Linked DNA regions of Phenylobacterium montanum. The main gene of each other region encodes a partner of the protein of the gene in region 2 in a complex. Links are inferred from orthologs where the notes say so. Each region holds a gene or a part of one and is shown on either strand. Other genes may lie near its edges. The genes, in order: uvrA and mfd.

The links.
Region 1: the proteins of mfd (region 2) and uvrA are in contact, whole or in part, in a crystal structure (PDB 4DFC), measured with the Escherichia coli proteins. The link is inferred for Phenylobacterium montanum from one-to-one orthologs.

The regions. Positions count from the first base shown.
Region 1 is NZ_CP073078.1:5,158,334-5,168,346, forward strand. The notes cover bases 4,132-7,548. They hold uvrA (excinuclease ABC subunit UvrA), read right to left. Parts: upstream 7,230-7,548; coding sequence 4,332-7,229; downstream 4,132-4,331. Other genes in these bases: KCG34_RS23590 (glutathione S-transferase family protein), read right to left, coding at 4,132-4,269; KCG34_RS23600 (VWA domain-containing protein), read right to left, coding at 7,373-7,548. Outside these bases: KCG34_RS23570 (squalene/phytoene synthase family protein), read left to right, coding at 1-230; methylenetetrahydrofolate--tRNA-(uracil(54)-C(5))-methyltransferase (FADH(2)-oxidizing) TrmFO, read right to left, coding at 234-1,640; KCG34_RS23580 (hypothetical protein), read left to right, coding at 1,727-2,674; KCG34_RS23585 (hypothetical protein), read left to right, coding at 2,790-3,674; more of KCG34_RS23590, read right to left, coding at 3,658-4,131; more of KCG34_RS23600, read right to left, coding at 7,549-8,722; KCG34_RS23605 (AAA family ATPase), read right to left, coding at 8,897-9,841. UniProt on the Escherichia coli protein: The UvrABC repair system catalyzes the recognition and processing of DNA lesions. UvrA is an ATPase and a DNA-binding protein. A damage recognition complex composed of 2 UvrA and 2 UvrB subunits scans DNA for abnormalities.
Region 2 is NZ_CP073078.1:734,563-745,133, forward strand. Bases 6,053-10,027 are described here. They hold mfd (transcription-repair coupling factor), read right to left. Parts: upstream 9,724-10,027; coding sequence 6,253-9,723; downstream 6,053-6,252. Other genes in these bases: KCG34_RS03325 (hypothetical protein), read left to right, coding at 6,053-6,242; KCG34_RS03335 (FAD assembly factor SdhE), read right to left, coding at 9,792-10,027. In the rest of the region: KCG34_RS03305 (HWE histidine kinase domain-containing protein), read right to left, coding at 1-1,312; KCG34_RS03310 (PDZ domain-containing protein), read right to left, coding at 1,502-2,332; KCG34_RS03315 (SanA/YdcF family protein), read right to left, coding at 2,343-3,005; KCG34_RS03320 (hypothetical protein), read left to right, coding at 3,232-4,482; more of KCG34_RS03325, read left to right, coding at 4,602-6,052; more of KCG34_RS03335, read right to left, coding at 10,028-10,073; ATP-dependent DNA helicase RecG, read left to right, coding at 10,131-10,571. UniProt on the Escherichia coli protein: Couples transcription and DNA repair by recognizing RNA polymerase (RNAP) stalled at DNA lesions. Mediates ATP-dependent release of RNAP and its truncated transcript from the DNA, and recruitment of nucleotide excision repair machinery to the damaged site.

The DNA.
Region 1 (10,013 bases), 4.4 Mb from region 2 along the record:
CGATAGCGCGGCTGCCGGGCGAGCGCCTGCCTTGGGATGCGCAAGAGGCGCGCCGGCGCGGCCTCGTGGCTCTGGCTGAGGCGCGACCGGCGGCGCGGCGGCTGAAGGCCGCAGCTTTTCCGGCTGTGGCCCATCTCGCCCTGGTCGTTCCGCGTCTGAAAGGCCGGCTGCCGGGGCCCCTCGGCGCCCGGCTACGGCTGACCCTGGCTGTGCTGTCGGGGCGGATCTGAGCCCTATTCGGCCGCCGCGGCCACGGCGCCGCCGAGCCAGGCGTCCAGGTCCGCCAGGGCCCGCTCGCTCATCAGCCGCTTCTTGGCCCGGCCGCGTTCGGCCTGGGGCATGCGGCGGCCCTCGGCGTTGCGCCTGGGCGCCTCCATGGGCGGCAAGAGGCCATAGTTGATGTTCATCGGCTGGAACGAGCCGCCAGCCATATGCCCGCCGGTGATGTGGCCGATCAGCGCCCCGAGCGCCGTGGTGGGCGGCGGCGTCATGACCGGCCGGCCCAGTCGCTCGGCCGCGGCGAAACGCCCGGCCAGGAGGCCCACGGCCGCGCTCTCCACATAGCCCTCGACGCCCGTGACCTGGCCGGCGAAGCGCAGACGCGGGTCGGCCTTCAGCCTCAGGGATGCGTCCAGCACCCGCGGGCTGTTGATGAAGGTGTTGCGGTGCAGGCCGCCCAGGCGGGCGAACACCGCCTTCTCCAGGCCCGGGATGGTGCGGAAGACCTCGGTCTGGGCGCCGTGCTTCAGCTTGGTCTGGAAGCCGACCATGTTCCACAGGGTGCCAAGCGCATTGTCCTGGCGCAGCTGGACGATCGCCCAGGGCTTGACCGTGGGGTCATGCGGATTGGTCAGGCCCACCGGCTTCATCGGCCCGTGCCGCAGGGTCTCGCGCCCGCGCTCGGCCATCACCTCGATCGGCAGGCAGCCGTCGAAATAGGGGACGTGCTCCCACTCCTTGAACTCGGCCTTGGGCCCGGCCAGCAGGGCGTCGATGAAGGCGTCGTACTGCGCCTTGTCCATCGGGCAGTTGATATAGGCGGCCGCATCGCCGCCCGGCCCCTCCTTGTCGTAGCGTGACTGGCGCCAGGCCACCGACATGTCGATGGTCTCCAGGTGCACGATCGGAGCGATGGCGTCGAAGAAGGATAAGCCCTCCTCGCCCGTGAGCGCGCCGATGGCCTCGGACAGGGCTGGCGATGTCAGGGGGCCGGTGGCGACAATCACGCTGTCCCAGTCGGCCGGCGGGGCGCCGGCGACCTCCTCGCGCACGATGGTCACGTTCGGGTGCGCCTCCAGCGCGGCGGTCACCGCGGCCGAGAAGCCCTCGCGGTCCACGGCGAGCGCGCCGCCCGCCGGCACCTGATGCGCGTCGGCGGTCTTCATGATCAGCGAGCTGCAGCGGCGCATCTCGGCGTGCAGCAGGCCCACGGCGTTGTAGGCCCAGTCGTCGGAGCGGAACGAGTTGGAACAGACCAGTTCGGCTAGGCCGTCGGTCTGGTGGGCGTCGGTGCGGCGAACGGGGCGCATCTCGTGCAGGACCACACGGGCGCCGGCCTCGGCGATCTGCCAGGCGGCCTCCGAGCCGGCCAGGCCGCCGCCGATGACATGGATGGGGGTGTCGGACATGGCGGCTGTCATAGTCCGAGCCGCCTGTGGACGGAAGGGCGCGTCTGCTCCACCCTCGGGGGAGGCAGGGCGCGATTCCCGCGCCGTCGGGGGTCGGCATGAGCCAGGTTTCGATCGTCAGCGCCGGCACGGCAGGCGCAGAGCTTGTGTTCAAGCGCCCGCTGGCGGTGCTGGCCTGGGGCCTGACGTTCCTGGTGCTGTACGGGCTGCCGGCGGGGCTGATCTGGGCCGGCATGCTGCCGAACCTGATGCACATGATGGCGGGCGGCGGCCGGCCCCCGTCGCCGACCGATCCGGCCCTCCTGGCCATGACCATGCAGTTGCAGTTCGCCAACGTCTTGATGCTGGTCGGGTCCTTCGCCGCGCGGGCGGTGGTCTACAGCGCCATCTGCCGCGCCGTGCTCGAGCCGGAAGCCAGCCGCTTCGGCTATGTCCGCTTCGGCATGCAGGAGGTCTGGGTCGGCCTCGTCACCATCGTCGGCTCGATCCTGATCGGCGCGGCCATGCTGGCCGGCGCCATCGTCATCGGCATACCCACAGGCATCGCCGCCATTGCGCTGCAGAAGACCGCCACGCCAGGAACCTGGGTCCTTCTGATCGGCGCGGCGGTGATCGCTTTGGTGGCGGCGGTGGCCTGGATCGGCCTGCGCCTGTCCCTGGCTGGGCCGATGAGCTTTGCGGCCAACCAATTCCGCCTGTTCGAATCCTGGCCGCTGACTCGCGGCAAGGTCTGGTCGCTGCTGGGGGTGGGCGTGGTCGCCGTGGCGCTGATGCTCGTGTTCGAACTCGTCTTCCTGCTGATCGCGGCGATCGTCGGCGGGGGCGCCTTATTTCTCGCTGTGGCTGGCGGGCGTTTCGATCCCAGTTCGTTTGGGAGCAACCCCGCCGCAGTGTTGCAGATGTTCACGCCCTGGCTGGGCCTTGCGCTGGCGGCCGGCTGCTTCTTCATCGGCGCCATGAGCGCCGTGGTCGTGGCGCCGTTCGCCCGCGTCTATCAGCTCCTGACCCCGACGAAGGCGGATGCGCAGGCCGCGGTGTTCAGCTGACTGTGGCAAAAACGCCGTCCGCCGGGACGGATGCGCCATGGCGCTTTACAAATGCCGGAGGGATCGCAAGCTCTCCAGCGACGCCGGGCCGAGACTCGGCTTATGGACCTTGGCTATGAGCGGCTTTTCCCCCACTGAGGCAGCCACCGAAGGCATCCGCCTGACGCGTCTTCGTTCGCGGGCGGTGGTGATCTGGGGGCTGGCCTATTTCGCTTTCACCATCCTGCTCGGCAAGCTCGCCGAGTTGACCCTTGGGCCGCACTTCGCCGAGACCCTGGCCGAGTTCAAGCGCGGCGATCCGGACGCCTTCTGGCCGCTCACCCTTCGCATGTGGCCGTTCTTCGCCGCCGCCGTGCCGATCAATCTGGTGTTCCAGGCGATCTTCACCTGCGCCGTCTATCGCGCGGTGCTGGACCCGGAAAACGCCCGCAACGGCTATATGCGCCTGGGCGCCGACGAGTGGCGCATGGTCGGGCTGAACCTGCTGGTCAGCCTGATCTGGACCGTGGCCCTGTTCGGAGTCGGCCTCGTCGGGCTTCTGTCGGCCATCACTCTGGGCGTGATCGGTTCGCCCCTCACAGCCCTCCTCGGGCTCGTGCTCAACCTGGCCGCCGTGGCGGTGGCCATCTGGATATTGGTGCGCCTGTCGCTCGCCGGCGCGATCACCTTCTCCGAAAAGCGGATCATCGTCTCGAAGTCGTGGGAGGTCACCCGCGGCCGGTTCTGGCCATTGGTCTGGGCCTATGTCCTGGCCTTCATGCTCTGGGCGGTGCTGATCGTCTTCGTCAGAATGGCCGTCTGGGTCGTGCTGCGTCTCGGCGAACAGCTCAGCGGCCTGAACCTGTCCAACCCGGACCCCAGCTCGACCGACCCCCTGATCTTCCTGATCGGCCTTTTGAGTTCGGCCGGGACGGCGGTGGTGCTCACCTGCTTCTCGGTGATCCTCACCGCCCCCTCGGCCGAGGTCTATCGCGAGCTGACCCTCACGCCTGAGAGCTAGGCCGGGCGCGAACCCGCGCGTGCCAGGCGGCGAGATTGGCAAGTTCGGCCGGCCGCTCCAGCCCGATCCAGCCTGCGAAATCGACCGTGCTCAAAAGGCAGATGTCGGCCATGCTGAAGCCGTCGCCGGTCAAATAGTCCTTGCCCTCGAGTTCGCGGTCGAAGAAGCGATAGCCGCCCATCACGTGCTCGCGGTTGGACTCGCCGAAGTCCTTGAACTGGGTCAGCAGGGCGGCGGTGTAGGGGTGGGCGTGGCGCCAGAACATGCCGACCGGGGTCATCAGTGCGAACTCCGCCCGCCGGATCCACATATCCACCCTTGCCTTCTCCAGGGCGGTGGTCCCGAACAGCGGCGGGGCCGGCTGGATCTCCTCGAAATAGCGGCAGATGGCGACGGTTTCGGAGATGGTCGTCCCGTCGTCCAGCTCCAGGGTCGGGATCTGGCCCAGGCTGTTCTTGGCGCGGTATTCCGGCGACTTGTGCTCGCGCTTGCGCAGGTCGACCGGCGTCTCGGCCAGCTCGATCCCTTTCTCGGCCAGGAAGATGCGCACGCGCCTGGGGTTCGGCGCCGGCATGGGCGCGCCGTAGAGCTTCATGGGGTCCCTCCTTTTGTCGTTGGAGGGTTTCTAATTGAAACGCCTGTTTGAATCCAGCGTTGTTACGCCCGTTTCAGCGCCTTGACCCGTTCCCGTCGGCGCTCGTCCTGGCGCTTGAACACCTCGGCCAGGTAGCGGCCGGTCCAGCTCTTGGGATCGGCGGCGACCTTTTCCGGCGAGCCTAGGGCCACGATCTCGCCGCCGCCGTCGCCGCCCTCGGGGCCGAAGTCCAGCAGCCAGTCGGCGGTCTTGATGACGTCGAGATTGTGCTCGATCACCACCACCGTGTTACCCTGGTCGACCAACTCGTGCAGCACTTCCAACAGCTTGCGGGTGTCCTCGAAATGCAGGCCCGTGGTCGGCTCGTCGAGAATGTAGAGCGTCCGCCCCGTGGCCCTGCGCGACAGCTCCTTGGACAGCTTCACCCGCTGCGCCTCGCCGCCCGACAGGGTCGTCGCCGGCTGGCCGACCTGGACGTAAGAAAGTCCGACCCGCTTCAGGGTCTCCATCTTGTCGCGCACCGGCGGCACAGCCTTGAAGAAGTCGGCGGCCTCCTCGACGGTCATGTCCAGGATGTCCGAGATCGACTTGCCCTTGAACAGGATCTCCAGGGTCTCGCGGTTGTAGCGCTTGCCCTTGCAGACGTCGCAGGTGACGTAGACGTCGGGCAGGAAGTGCATCTCGATCTTGATCAGCCCGTCGCCCTGGCAGGCCTCGCAGCGCCCGCCCTTGACGTTGAAGCTGAACCGCCCCGGCCCATAGCCTCTAGCCTTGGCCTCGGGCAGCTGGGCGAACCAGTCGCGGATCGGCTGGAAGGCGCCGGTATAGGTTGCTGGGTTCGATCGCGGCGTGCGCCCGATCGGCGACTGGTCGATGTCGATGACCTTGTCGAAATGCTCCAGCCCCTCGATCCGCTCGTGCGCAGCCGGGGCGTCCGAGGCGTTGTTCAGCCGGCGGGCCGCGGCCTTGTAGAGGGTTTCGATGGTGAAGGTGGACTTGCCGCCGCCGGAGACGCCGGTGATGCAGGTGAACACCCCGACCGGGATTTCGCCGGTCACTTCCTTCAGATTGTTTCCCCGCGCGCCGATCACTTTCAGCTTCTTCTTGCCGATCGGCCGGCGGTCCTCGGGGATCGCGATCTCGCGCTCGCCGGTCAGATACTGGCCGGTCAGGCTCTTGGGATTGGCCATGATGTCGGCCGGCTTGCCCTCGGCGACGATCTCGCCGCCATGCACGCCCGCCGCCGGGCCCATGTCGATGACATGGTCGGCGGTCAGGATCGCCTCCTCGTCGTGCTCGACCACCAGCACCGAATTGCCCAGGTCCCGCAGCCCCTTCAGGCTGGTCAGCAGGCGATGGTTGTCGCGCTGGTGCAGGCCGATCGAGGGCTCGTCCAGCACATAGAGCACGCCGGTCAGGCCCGAGCCGATCTGCGAGGCCAGGCGGATGCGCTGGCTCTCGCCGCCCGACAGGGTGCCGGAATTGCGCGACAGGTTCAGGTAGTCCAGGCCCACATCGACCAGGAAGCGCAGGCGGTCGTTGATCTCCTTCAGGATCCGCCGGGCGATCTCCATCTGCTTCTCGGAGAGGGTGGTCTCCAGGCTCTCGAACCAGTCGCGGGCCTGGCGGATGGCCAGCAGAGAGACCTCGGCGATATGCCGGCCGGCGATCTTCACCGCCAGGGCCTCGGGCTTAAGGCGAAAGCCGGTGCAGGCCTCGCACGGGGTGTCGGACTGGTAGCGGCCCAGCTCCTCGCGGACCCAGCTTGAATCGGTCTCGCGCCAGCGCCGCTCAAGGTTTGGCAGCACGCCCTCGAAGGTCTTGTTGACCTCGTATTTGCGGGCGTTGTCGTCATAGACGAAGTTGATCTTCTGGCCGGCCGAGCCGTGCAGGATCACCTTCTGCGCCTCCTCCGGCAGCTTGTGCCAGGGCACGTCCATCGAGAAGCCGTAGTGCCGTGACAGGGCCTGCAGGGTCTGGGTGTAGAGCGGCGAGGGCCCCTTGGCCCAGGGCGAGACCGCGCCCTTGTGCAGGCTCTTGTCCTTGTCGGGAATGACCAGGTCGGCGTCGAATGCCAGCTTGGCCCCCAGGCCGTCGCAGACCGGGCAGGCGCCGAACGGGTTGTTGAACGAGAACAGCCGCGGCTCGATCTCGCTGATGGTGAAGCCGGAGACCGGACAGGCGAACTTCTCGCTGAACAGAAGCCGCCTGGGCTCCTTCTCGCCCTCTTCCACATTGGCCCATTCGGCCACCGCAATGCCGTCGGCCAGGCGTAGAGCGGTCTCCAGCGAGTCCGCCAGCCGCTGTTCCATGCCGTCCTTGGTGACGATGCGGTCGACCACCACGTCGATGTCGTGCTTGAACTTCTTGTCGAGCGCCGGGGCGTCCTCGATCGGATAGAACTCGCCGTCGATCTTAAGCCGCTGGAACCCCGAGCGCTGCCACTCGGCGATCTCCTTGCGGTACTCGCCCTTGCGGCCGCGCACCACGGGGGCCAGCAGATAGAGGCGCGTGCCTTCGGGCAGGGCGGTGATCTTATCGACCATCATGCTGACGGTCTGGCTCTCGATCGGCAGGCCGGTGGCCGGCGAATAGGGCACGCCGACCCGCGCCCATAAGAGGCGCATATAGTCGTGGATCTCGGTCACCGTGCCGACGGTCGAGCGCGGGTTGCGGCTGGTGGTCTTCTGCTCGATGGAGATGGCCGGCGACAGGCCCTCGATCAGGTCCACGTCCGGCTTGCTCATCAGCTCCAGGAACTGGCGGGCATAGGCCGATAGGCTCTCGACATAGCGGCGCTGGCCCTCGGCGTAGATGGTGTCGAAGGCGAGCGACGACTTGCCCGACCCGGAGAGACCAGTCAGCACCACCAGCTGGTCGCGCGGAATGTCGACGCTGACATCCTTCAGATTGTGCTCGCGCGCGCCGCGCACGCGGATGAACCGGTTCGGATCGGACATTCAGATGCTCGCCTAGGGGACCACCCCATTTAGGGCGGCCCAGCCCAAATTGTAATAGCGGGAGTCTGTCCCACAGCAAGAACGAAATGGGAACTGGTGGCGGGCTGCTGACAGAACCTGTCAGGAGACTGGCGGTGGGCCCCTTACCGCGGCAAATACGTCCGCAGCACGTCGTCGATGATCCGCTCCAGCTCGTTCAGCGTGTTGCAGGTCTTGGCCACGTGGCAGAAGCGGCGGTAGCGCTCCATCTCGCTGTCGCCGCGGCTCCAGAAGCTTTCAGGCTCCGGGTTCAGCCAGATCACCGCCCGGGCGCGCTTGTGGATCTGGCGCATCAGGTCGATGCGCGGGTTGACGTAGTTCGACCGCGCGTCGCCCAGGATGATCACGGTGGTGTGCCGGTCCAGCTGGTCCAGATGCAGGGCGCAGAAGTCCTCCCAGGCCTGGCCATAGTCGGTGGACCGCATGCCGATCCGCGCCAGCACCGCAGCGATGGCGCCCTCGACCTGCTCGTCCTCCAGGATGTCGCCCACCGCCACCAGCCTGTTGGAGAAGGCGAAGGCGTCCAGCCGCTCGACCACCTCGTGCAGGCTGTAGAGGAACAGCAGCAGAAACCGCGCCGCCGCCGCGACCGAGCCGGAGACGTCGCAGATGGCGACGATCTTGGGCTTTTCGATGGTCTCGTGCTTCCAGACGATGTCGAACGGCACCCCGCCATGGACCATCGATCGGCGCAGGGTGCGGCGCACGTCCAGCTTGCCGCGCTTGGAGCGGCGCTGCTGGTGGCTGTAACGGGCGGCCAGGCGCTTGGCCATGCGGCGGACCAGGGTCTGCATGGTCCCGATCTCGTGCCCGTCCAGCCCGGTCAGGCGCTCGTCGGCCAGGATCTGCTCGCGCAGGCGCTGGCTGGATTCGCCGGCATAGAGGTCGTGCTGACGCTCGACGTAGCTGTTGGCCTCGTCGAACAGGGCCTGGCGGCGCTCGGTCAGGCGCTGGGCCAGGGCGGCGCCTTGCGGATCGCCCGCCTGCTGCAGCCGGGCGATGAAGGCCTCCAGGTCCTTCAGCCCCATCTCGTCCAGCATCCGGCGGGTCAGCAGGCGCCGCTGGCTGGAGAGTCGGATGTCGGCCACCCCGGCGCGCTCGGCGGCCTCCTCCATGGCCTGGGACAGCGCCGCGGCGTCGTTCTCCATCAGCATCTGTCCGAGGGCGGACTCGCTGGCCTGGCCGCCCTGCGAGGGCGAGGCGTCCGGCTTGGGCGGCGGGGCCTTGCCGGGCTTGAACTCGTCGCGGCGGAAGAAGGTTTCGAAACAGGTCTCGAACCGAACGACCTCATCGGCGGTCTTGGCCGTGGCGGCGCACAGGGCGTCCTTCAGCGTCTCGCGGTCTGCATAGCCCACCAGCCGTACCGCCTGGTGCGCGTCGATCGCCTCGGCCGGCGAGACCCGGACGTCGACGGCGCGCAGGGCGCGGAGGAAGGATTCCAGGGTGCGCTGCATTAGGCTTGGCCTTCCAAGCCTCGAACGGCGGCGAGCCCCCTCCACCATGCTTCGCATGGTCCCCCTCCCCCGATGGGGGAGGAATGAGGGCCGAGCGCGCAACAGCAATTCCTCCCCCCTTGGGGGAGGGGGACCGCCCGCAGGGCGGTGGAGGGGGCTCGCTGCCGCACTAGTCTATCCCGCCTTGATCAGCTCGTTGATCTGCGGCTCCACCGCCGCGATGTCCTGCTCGAATTTCAAGAGCACGTTCAGGGTATCGCGCACCATCTCGCCTTCCAGGGCATGGGCGTGCAGCAACAGCAGCACCCGCGCCCAGTCCACCGTCTCCGAGATCGACGGTGACTTGCGCAGGTCCATCGCCCGCAGCTTCTGCACAAAGCCCACCAGCTGGTGGTTCAGAGCCTCCTCGATCCCCGGCACGCGGGTGGAGACGATCCGTTGCTCCAGCTTGGCGTCGGGCAGGGGGATGTGCAGGTGCAGGCAGCGGCGCTTCAGGGCGTCGCCCAGGTCGCGGACGTTGTTCGAGGTCAGGAACACGATCGGCGGCGTCACCGCCTTGATCACTCCCAATTCCGGCACCGAGACCTGATAGGCCGAGAGGATTTCCAGCAGGAACGCCTCGAACGCCTCGTCGGCCTTGTCCACCTCGTCGATCAAGAGCACGCAGCCCGCCTCGGTGCGCAGCGCCTGCAGCAAAGGCCGCGGCTCAAGGAAGGGCTCGGAGAAGAACAGGTCGGCCATGCCGTGCAGCCGGTCCATGGCCAGGTCCATGGTCGGCGCGTCGCCCAGGGTCTCGCCGATGCGGTCCTTCAGGATCTGGGTGTAGAGCAACTGCTTGCCGTACTTCCACTCATAGAGGGCGCGGCTCTCGTCCAGGCCCTCGTAGCACTGCATGCGGATCAGCGGCAGGCCGAGCATGGCGGCGGTGGACAGGGCCAGCTCGGTCTTGCCCACCCCGGCCGAGCCCTCCACCAGGATGGGCTTGGTCAGGTGCGAGGCCATGAACAGGGCGGTCGCGATCCGGCGCGAAGCGATATAGCCGACGGCGGCCAGGTTCTCGACGATGGCCTCGACCGAGGCGAGCGACGCCGGTTCCGGCGCGGAAGCGGAAATGGTCAAGCTGGAAAACTCATCAATGGGTGCGGCGAATGAATGGCTCCATGTGGGGCGCTGATTGACGCGAACGCAAGGGGAAACCGAACCACGTGAATGACCCGATCTCTTCCCGCTCACCCCGGCGAATGCCGGGGCCCAGATCGTATGGCTCCGACCGTTCACGCAAACCAAGATC
Region 2 (10,571 bases):
CAACCTTGCCGTCGGCCGCGGACAGCGCCCCGTACTTGGCGGCGTTGGTGCACAACTCGTGGAAGGTAAGGGAAAAGGCCAGGGCCGCTTTGGGCGACAAGCGCACGGTCGGGCCGCTGATGTCGATCCGGCCGGCGCCGGCATAGGGGCCGATCGCGCTCTCGACGATGTCGACCAGATTGGCGCCGTCCCAGCTCTCGCGGGTCAGGATGTCGTGGGCGCCGGCCAGGGCGCTCAGGCGCGCGTTCAAGGTGTTGCGCGCATCCGGCATCGAGCCGGCCGTGCGCAGGGTCTGGCTGGCGATCGACTGGACGCTGGCCAGGGTGTTTTTCACCCGGTGGTTCAGTTCGTTGACCATCAGCCGCTGCAGCTTGACCACCTGGCGCATCTGCTCAGTCGATTGCTGCGCCGCGTGCTTCGAGCGCCGCGCCACGTCCAGGGCGCGGGTGAGGCGCCTCTGGGTGCGTTCCTTGTCCGCCAGGGCCGCCATGGGCACGATCGCCGAGGCGACCATGGCCGCTAGAAAGCTCTGCAATCCCATGAAAGAGGCGTCTGGCGTGCTGTGGTCGATGATGGCGAACGGTCCTCGCCCGAGCGACGAGCAGGTCGCGGCGATGATGGTCATCAGCACCGCCCCCAGGATCATGTAGGGCGGGCTGAGGCGGAAGGCGGCCAGGACCACCAGCGGGAACACTACCAGACCCGCCGTCCCCTTCGGCTCGACGAACACCACCAGCGTCACCGCCACGAGCAGGCTCAGAAGGCCGGCGCGCTCGATCGGATTGGCGGTGCCGCCGAAATCGAAGCGCTTCATCCGCGCGATCATCAGCGAGGTGGGCGCGCCGATCACCATGCCCAGGAAATCGCTGGCCACCAGCTTGGGCCACTGGGCGGCGAAATGCTGATGGAAGCTCTGAGAAAAGAACACCGCCCCGATAGTCCCCACCGCCAGGGTGGCCGGCAGAATGGCCAGGAAGATCATCGAGCCCAGCCGGCGCAGGTCAGTGACGTTCAAGGCCGCGCCGCCCACCCGGCGGATCAGGACCGCCGCCAGGAAGGCCTCCGAGATGTCCATCACCGTGATCACGAAAGCGGGACCCAGCGGCGTGCGGCCGACATAGCAGGTCGAGACGAAATCGACCGCGGCGGCGACCAGAGTGATCGCCAACGCGGGACCGCGGGGCAGCAGCAGCAGCCCGGCCGCCAGGATGCCGTTGCAGGGCCAGAAGATGGCCAGGCTGGCCGAGCCCGTGGTCCATTGATAGGCGAACAGGGTCACCAGCAGATACGCGGCCGCAAAGGCGCCGGCCATCCGCCAGCCCCGGTCCGCACGCGGCGCAACGAAAAGCCGCAGACCTGTCACCCGATCCCCATATCGATACGCGCACACGCTATGCGGACAGCACGTCCCCAAAAGGACATCTCGACTGATCCGCCTGTCCTGGCAAGTCTTTGAGGGTTCGATCCTTTGGCGGTCTTGGCGAAACCCGCCTGGCCGGAATCAGAATTTCAAGGTCAGCCGCAGGGTCTCGTCTTTACGCCTGACTGTGGCGGTGATGCTGTCTCCGAAGGCCAGCCGCGTGAGGGCGGCGTTCATCTCGGCCTCGGACCTCGTGGGTTGGCCGGCAAAATCCAGGATCCAGTCGCCCTTCTGCAGGCCGGCGATTTCGGCCACCGAGCCCGCCGCGATATGGGTCAGCCGGACGCCGCCCTCGCTCGGCGGCGAGCCGCCGAAGCCGGCCCGTTCGGACCAATCTGCGCCCAGCGGCAAGGCCGGGAGAATCCGAGGATCCACGTCGTAAGGCTTGGCGGCATAGGGCGACAGCGCCGCCAACTGTTGCTGGATCAGGCTCGCGGGGATCTCGACGATCAGGCTCGAACCGCCCCGCCCCCGCAGCTTGAAAGCGGCGCCGGTGCGGGCATAGGCGCGCATCTGCTCGTCGCTGATCTCGAGGCCCATGACTTCCTTGTACCGGCTCTTGGCCCCGTAGAGCCCCAGGCCGCTGGCGAGGTTCAGGCGATTGAAGACGATCAGCGAATGGGCGGCGGCGCTGTCGTCATAGGCCTGGCTGTAGCTGTGGCGGATGCTGTCGGTATAGACCTCGGTCAGGTGCAACTGGTGCACCACCATCCTGGTGTGCTTTTCCACCAGGCTGCGCAGATAATAGTCGCCGCCATCCGATCCCTTGGCGTTCAGGGCGACGTCGGGGCCCGAAAGATCGATCACCGGATCGAACTGGTCACCCTCGACGCTGAATCCCGGCGGGACCTGCGCTGTGGCGAGACCGGCCAACGAGAGCATCGCCAGCGCAACCAGGACTGCCCGCATCATGCGCCTCTCCTCAGGTCGGCGGATCGGCGCCCAGCCGGATGGGCGGGCCACCAAACCTGGCGGACTTATCCGTGGCGATATCCCCGACGGCTCTCAGCCTGGAGCCCGCTTCGCGCAGGCGGATAGGCCAGCCCCAGCCCAGCGGAACGTCGTCAGCCGCCAGCCCCTGGAAAGCGAGGCCGTGGCGCTCGGCCAGATAAAGCGCCCTTTGCAGATGGAACCGCTGAGAGACCACGATCACCCGATCCTGGCCGAACACCTCGCGGGCCCTCAGCACGGAATCCAGGGTGCGAAACCCCGCATAGTCGCGATAGATGCGCGCCGCCGGCACGCCCGATGCGATCAGGGCGTCGCGCATGTCGGCGGGCTCGTCATAGCCGCCGGCGCCGCGGCCGCCGTGGGCCTGGCTGCCCGAAACGATCAGATAGCGGACCTTGCCCGCGGCGAAGAGGGCCGCCGCGGCTCGTATGCGCCCGGTGAAATAGGGATTGGCCGCGCCCGAGCGCAGCCGCTGCGAGGTCCCCAGCACCAGGCCGGCCTGGGCGGGGGCCAAGGCTTGCGGCGCGTCGGCGATCAGGCGATCGGTGCGATGCGAGACATAGGTCCACGCCGCCGCGGTCAGCGAAACCAGCGCCAGCAGGGCCGTCAGAACGAACCGGGCGATATTTCGCATTCGACTCCCGAGCCTGCTGAAACGGAATGGGAAGCTGTCGAACAAATATGGAACACCGCCGTGATTTAAAGTCAAGGTTGTAGCCGTCTGCCGGGTCCTGGTTCAGCAGCGCCCGGAACCTACCCCCGGGAAGGTTGAATTATCCGGGCGCGAATGGCCCGTTTCGATGCTGTCTGCCGCTTGAGTTTGCATTCCGTCCACCACTTCCAAGACACGTGGGGGTTCGATGCTGCGCTCATCCGTCCAGAACCGCCCGCCGGCCACCCCGATCGGTCGCTTCGCCGACACCATGCTGTGGCCGATCCGCCGGTTCACCGATTCCGACGTCGATGCCGCGACCATCAAGCGTGTGTTCCGGTCCAAGCACGTCACGGACCTGCAGCTGATCATGGCCTTCGCCATTCTGTTTGGCGTCCTGGCCTTGGTGATCGGCGCACCCCTCTCCCTCGCCTACCAGCATGTGGAGCTCTTGACCGCTGATCACGCCCCGCTCGCGCCGCTCAAATTCGGCGACCGCAGCCTGATGGCGGCGAAGGATTTTCTGACCTTCTTCGGCCCGATCCTGGCCGGCGTCGGCGCCGTCGTCGCCTGGGCCTACCAGACGGCCAGCGCGCGGCTCGGCGTCGTGGACCTGTTCGCCTGCGAGATCAGCACGCTCTGCCGGGTGGTGGCTGTGGTCGACACGGTCCGCCATCGGGTGGCGGAATTCCAGGCCGGCGCGCCGGCGGCCAAACCGGGCCATGACGAGGCTCACGCCTTTACCTCCCAGGAAAGCTATTTCCCGGTGTTCGAGGCCAATTCCAACGAGCTTCAGTCGCTGGAGGCCAAGGTCGTGATCCACATCACCGCCTTCTACAGCTACATCAAGGCCACGCGCGACAGCGGTCGCGGCCTGGCCGCCGCGACGCCCAGCGACGAAGACCGCACGCCCTTCGCCCAGGGGCTTGCGCTCGGCCCCTGGCGCACGGCCTTGCGCACCCTGATCTACATGCTGTTCCTGGGACTGGAGAGCGGGCGCAAGTCGATCCACCACCTGGTCGAGTTCGAGCCGGAGGAGGCCGAGCGCATCCTGGTGATCCTGATCAGCGAGATCGAGGCCTATCATTTCCTGCGCCAGCAATATCCCGACGCCACCGACATGCATCACCAGCGCATCATTCTGCGCGAGGCCGACTATCGCCGTGAGGTGCCGATCCTGATCGACCAGGTCGACCGCAGCTATCGCGTGGCGGAGTCCGCCGCCAAGGCGGCCGACTCCTTCGGCGACAAGGCCGGTCTCGAAAACGCGCTCAGAAAGCTGATGAACTGGGAGGCCGCCGAGCGCCTGTTGCCTGAGGTCTGGCGGCGCTACGAGGCGGCCGGCCTGTCGACCGGGGCGCGCCACACGCTCCTGGACCTGCCCGGAGCCGGGAAGGCGGCCTGCTTCGATGTGGCCGACGCGGCGAGGCGGCAGATCGCCGAACAGCCCGAGGCCTGAATTCGGCGCACCCTCTTGCGGCGCCCCCGGGTTCGCCCGTTGGATTGCCGTTGGGGACATGAACAACCATTCCGTAAGGCTCCACAGGTAGCCTGAGCTGGGATGGCGTTGGGGGCCGCATGGGCGGGGAAGGATCAGCAGCGCTCGCAGCGCGCGCAGACGCGCAGGCGTTCAGCGGGGCCTCGTGGCGTTCTCTGGCTCCATGGCAGATCGCCCTGTCGTTCGCAGCCCTGTCTGCGCCGATCCTGCTGTTCGCGCACCCGGCGCTCTGCGACTACCAGAACCATCTGGCCCGGATCTGGCTGATCGCAAACGACATGCCCGGGCGCCCGGCGGTCCCTTTCTACAGCGTCGACTGGGGCCATATCACCAGCGACCTGGGCGTCGACCTTGCCGCCCGCCTGCTGGGCGGGGTGCTGACCGCTGACCAGATCGGCCGCCTCTGCCTCTCGGCCGCGGTGATGCTCCCACCGTTGGGGGCGATCCTCTTGAACCGGCGCGTATTCGGCGGGGGCAACGCGACCCAGCTGCTGATCCCCTTCTTCGCCTGGACGCTGACCGTCCTGGCCGGCTTTCTGAACTACCAGATCGGGCTGGGGCTGGCGCTGCTGTTCGCAGCCTTGGACCCCATCTTCAAGGCGCGCGGAGCGGCCGTTCTGATGGCTGCGCGATGCCTCTGCGGTGTGATCCTGTTCCTGGACCACGCCCTGGCGCTACTGTTCTACAGCCTGCTGATCGGAGCCCTGACCTTCGGACCAACCGGCCCCGGCGCCCAGCCCATCGGCCCGCGACTGGTGCGCAGCATCGCCGCCGCGTTCAGCGGCTTTGTCCCCGTGCTGCTGCTCAGCCTGGCTTATCGCGTGACGCCGGGAAATCACCACCCGGCCGGCGCGGGGCTGAAATACGCCTGGAACACTCTCAGCGACACCCTGCTCGCCCTGACCTCGCCGCTGGTCAGCTATGACCTGAGGATCGATGCGATCCTGGCCGTGTTGCTTGCCGGCGCCGTACTGTTCGCCCTTTGGAAAGGCAAGATCAGGCTTCACGCCGGGCTCGTGGGCCTGGCCCTGGTGCTGCTGATCATCCAGCCGTTCCTGCCCAGCGCCACGCCACAGGGCGGCTGGACCGACCGGCGCCTGCCGATCATGGCCCTGCTCGTCCTGCTGTCGGGCGTGCAGGCTACCTTCCCCGCCCGCCGTGCGGCAGGGCTGGTCTTCGCGCTTGCGGCCTTTGGCCTGGTCATCCTGCGGACCGCCTGGATCGGATGGAGCTGGCAGGGCGCCGAGCGCCTATCCGACGAGGTGGCGGCGGCCATGAGCGCGGTTCCGGCCGGCGCCGCGGTGCTGCCGGTGCAACATGTCGCCAGCCCTGCCGAACTCGCCGCCGCGCCCCGCGGCCGCTTCATCTTCCACCACGAGGCGACCTACCGGCATCTGCAGGCCATGGCCCTGCCCGACCACGGCGCCTTTGTTCCCACTGAATTCGCCCAGCGCGGCGTACACCCGATCCGGCTGCAGAGTCCCTGGGACCAGATCGCCAACCCCGAGGGCGGCGAGTTGGCCAGCGTCGACGCCCTCAGCGACGCCCGCCTGATCCCCGCCAATGCGTCCTATGTCCGCGCCTGGCGCTCGCGGTTCGACTATGTGCTGGTGCTGAACGCGGACTATCCGGACCGCAACGGCGTAGCCCCGCCGCCAGGGCGGCTGGCCCTGGTCCGCGATGCGGGCTTCGCCGTGCTCTACAGGATCGTCAGGCGCTGAGCCGCGGCCGTCAGGTCACCAGCCGCGCCAGGTCCTCCATGATCAGCTCGGCCGCCCGCAGCCTGGCGTTGGCGCTCTCCCATTCGCCCTTGACCACCAGCTTCTGATCCGGGCGCACGCGCCAGATGGCGGGTTTCTTCTGGATCAGCTGGACCAGGCCGACCGGATTGGGGAAGGCGTCGTCGCGGAAGGCGATCACCGCGCCCTTGGGTCCGACGTCGATCTTGGACACGTTGGCGGTGCGGCACAGGCCCTTGATGCCCACAACCTTGAGCAGTTGGTCGGCTTCGGGCGGCAGGGGACCGAAGCGGTCGATCAGCTCGGCGGCCAGGGCTTCGCGGTCCCCGGTCTTCTCCGCCTCCGAAAGGCGCCGGTAGAGCGCCAGGCGCACATTGAGGTCCGGCACATAGTCCTCGGGGATCAGCACCGCGACGCCGGTATTGATCTGAGGCGACCAGCCACGCGCGGTCTCCAGCGCCGACGGCCCATGCGCCTTCAGCTCGGCGACCGCGTCTTCCAGCATCTGCTGATAGAGTTCGACGCCGATCTCGCGAATGTGGCCGCTCTGCTCGTCGCCCAGAAGGTTGCCGCCGCCGCGGATGTCGAGGTCGTGGCTGGCCAGCTGGAAGCCGGCGCCCAGGCTGTCCAGCGACTGCATGACCTTCAGCCGCTTCTCGGCCGACAGGGTCAGCTGCTTCTCCGGCGGGGTGGTCAGGTAGGCGTAGGCGCGGGCCTTGGAGCGCCCCACCCTTCCCCGCAACTGGTAGAGCTGGGCCAGGCCGAACATGTCGGCCCGGTGGATGATCAGGGTGTTGGCGGTGGGGATGTCGAGTCCGCTCTCGACGATGGTGGTCGACAGCAGCACGTCGTACTTGCCGTCGTAGAAGGCGCTCATCACGTCTTCCAGCTGGGTCGGGGCCATCTGGCCGTGGCCGACGATGAACTTCACCTCCGGCACCTGCTCGCGCAGGAACTTCTCCAGGTCCGGCAGGTCCTTGATCCGCGGGGCGACGAAATAGGCCTGGCCGCCGCGATATTTCTCACGCAGCAGCGCCTCGCGCGCGACCACCGGGTCGAACGGGGTGATGTAGGTCCTGACCGACAGGCGGTCGACCGGCGGGGTGGCGATGATCGACATCTCGCGGATGCCGGACAGGGCCATCTGCAGTGTGCGCGGGATCGGCGTTGCCGACAGGGTCAGCATGTGCACCTCGGCGCGCAGCTCCTTCAGCGCCTCCTTGTGCTTGACCCCGAAGTGCTGCTCCTCGTCGACGATGACGAGGCCGAGGTTCTTGAAGCCGACCTGCTTGGACAAGACCGCGTGGGTGCCGATCACCAGCTCGATCTCGCCCCTGGCCAGACCCTCGCGGGTCTTGGCGGCCTCGGCGGCAGGAACCAGGCGCGACAGGCGGCTCACCCTGACCGGCCAACCGGCGAACCGCTCGGAAAAGGTCTTGTAGTGCTGGCGGGCCAGGAGCGTGGTCGGGCAGACCACGGCCACCTGCTTGCCGCTCATGGCCATGACGAAGGCCGCGCGCAGGGCGACTTCGGTCTTGCCGAAGCCCACGTCGCCGCAGATCAGCCGGTCCATCGGACGGCCGGCCGCAAGGTCGGTCAGCACGTCGGCGATGGCCGCCAGCTGATCCTCGGTCTCCTCATAGGGGAAGCGGGCGCAGAACTCGTCGAAGACGCCGCTCGGCGGATCGACTTCCTCGGTCTGGTTCAATTGGCGGGCGGCGGCGATAGCGATCAGGCCCTCGGCCATCTCGCGCAGCCGTTCCTTGGCCTTGGCCTTGCGCGCCTGCCAGGCCGCGCCGCCCAACCGGTCCAGCTGCACCCCGTCGGTCTCGCTGCCGTAGCGGGTCAGAAGGTCGATGTTCTCGACCGGCAGATAGAGCTTGGACTCGCCGGCATAGTGCAGTTCCAGGCAGTCGTGCGGCGCGTCCTGCACATCCAGGGTCTTCAGCCCTTCGTAGCGGCCGATGCCGTGGTCGATGTGCACCACAAGATCGCCGGGGGTCAGGGAGGCGGCCTCGGCCAGGAAGTTCTGCGCCCGCCGCCGGCGCTTGGGCCGAGCCAGGCGGTCGCCCAGGATGTCGGTCTCGGAAATGACCGCCAGGTTGTCGGTCTCGAATCCGGTCTCCAGCGGCAGCACCACGCGCTGGGGCTTCTTCGGATCGGCCGCCTTGGCCGCCTGCCAGTAGGGTGAAAGGGCGATGCCGGAAAGGCCGTGGTCGGCCAGCATCGAGCCCAGGCGCTCGGACGAACCCTCCGACCAGCTGGCGAACAGCACCCGCTTGCCCTGGGCGCTCAGCGCCTTGGCGTGGTCGGCGGTGGCCTGGAACAGGTTGACGCTGTCCTGCGCCCGCTCGGCTGCGAAGGTGCGGCCCTGGCGCGCGCCCATGTCGACCACAGCCAGGTCGTCGTCGTGCTGGAAGGGCGTGAACAGGCGGTGCGCGCGGTCGCCCAAGGCTGCGTCCCACTGCTCGGCGGTCAGATAGAGGGCGTCGGGCTCCAGGGCGTGATAGCCGCTGCGGCCCTGGGCGCTTTCCTTGCGCGCGTCATAGGCGTCGGCGATCATCGCCAGGCGCTCGTCTCGCGCTTCCTTGGCCAGGTGGTCGACGCCGATCAGGGCGCCGTCCGGCAGGTAGTCGAACAGGGTCTCCAGCCGGTCGTAGAACAGCGGCAGGAAGTGCTCGACCCCGCCCTTGCGCACCCCCTCGGTCACGCCAGCATAAAGGGCGTCGTCACCCGGCGCGCCGAAATGGCCGACATAGCCCTTGCGGAAGCGCGAGATGCTGTCTGCGTCCAGTAGCGCCTCGGAAACCGGCAAGAGATCAATGGCTTTGAGCTGCTTGGTCGAGCGCTGGGTGAAGGGATCGAAGGCGCGGATCGATTCCAGGGTGTCGCCGAACAGGTCCAGGCGCACGGGCTCTTCCTGACCCGGCGGGAATACGTCGATCACCCCGCCGCGGACGGCGAACTCGCCAGCCTCGGTGACGGTCGAGGCGCGTCGATAGCCGTTGATGGCGAAATAGCGCTCCAGGTCCTTGATATCGACGTCACGGCCCGTGGCGGCGCGATAGCTGGCGCGGTGGATGACCTCCCGCGGCGGCGTGCGCTGCAAGAGCGCCGGAACCTGGGTGACCAGCAGCCGCGGCTTGCCGTCCGCCTCGCCCCCGGCCAGGCGCGACAGGGTCGCCATGCGCTGAGCCGAGATCCCGCCCGACGGCCCCAGCCGGTCATAGGGCAGGCAGTCCCAGGACGGCAGGCGCAGGATCTCGATCTCGGGCGCAAAGAAGCCCATGGCGTCGATGAAGGCCGAGGCCCGGGCGCCGTCGCGCGCCACGAACACCGAAAGGCCGCCGCGGGCCCGGGCGATGTCGGCCATCACCAGGGCGTCAAAGCCCTCCGGCGCCGATCCCAGGATCAGGCGGCCGTCGAACTGGGCGATGCGCTTTTGGTCTTGCGGCGAGGGCAACGGGATAGGTCCTAAAGTATCGGTCAATTCGGGAAGCGAACGCGAGCGGTGAACTCAGGTCGAGCCGTTCATGCGCCCCTGCCTGAACCGCTCGCGCCGACAGTCAGGTGGAACGCCTTCAAGCGGTCCAGCACCGGACCTTCCATCTCGGCCGGCGCGGGGTCGCGGCCGATGATCCAGCCGTAGAGGTCGTGGTCAGGCTGGTCGATCAAGTGTTCGAAGGCGTCCAACTCAGTGTCGCTGAGCTCGGCCAGATGCGCGTCGGCGAAGGGGCCCAGGATCAGGTCGGCCTCTCGAAAGCCCCTGTGCCAGGCGCGGTAGCGGATCTTGTTCAGGCGGGGATCGCTCATGAGGTCGCGCATATAGAACGTGCGCGCGCACGCCGCCACCCAAGCTATGCTCCTTTCATGCGCCCGCAGATTCTGTTTCCCCTGTTCGCGCCCTCCGCCAACCTGAAAGGGGTCGGCCCGAGGACCGCGCCGCTGCTCGAGAAGCTGGCGGGGCCCCTGGTGCGCGACGTGCTGTTCCTGGGGCCGCAGAACCTGGTGCATCGCCCCGTGGTCGCGGCCAACCAGGCCCGAGACGGCGAGATCGCCACCCTGCACGTCACCATCGACGCCCACCTGCCGCCTCAGCGCTCGAACCAGCCCTATCGCATCCGCACCTTCGACGGCACGGCCTTCCTGACCCTGATCTGGTTCAAGGTTCAGGGCGACCACCTTCTGCGCAGCCACCCCGTGGGGGCCAAGCGCGCGGTCAGCGGCAAGGTCGATCATTTCGGCAGCGAGCTGCAGATGGCCCACCCCGACTATCTGCTCCCGATCGAGCGGGCCGGCGAGATTCCGACG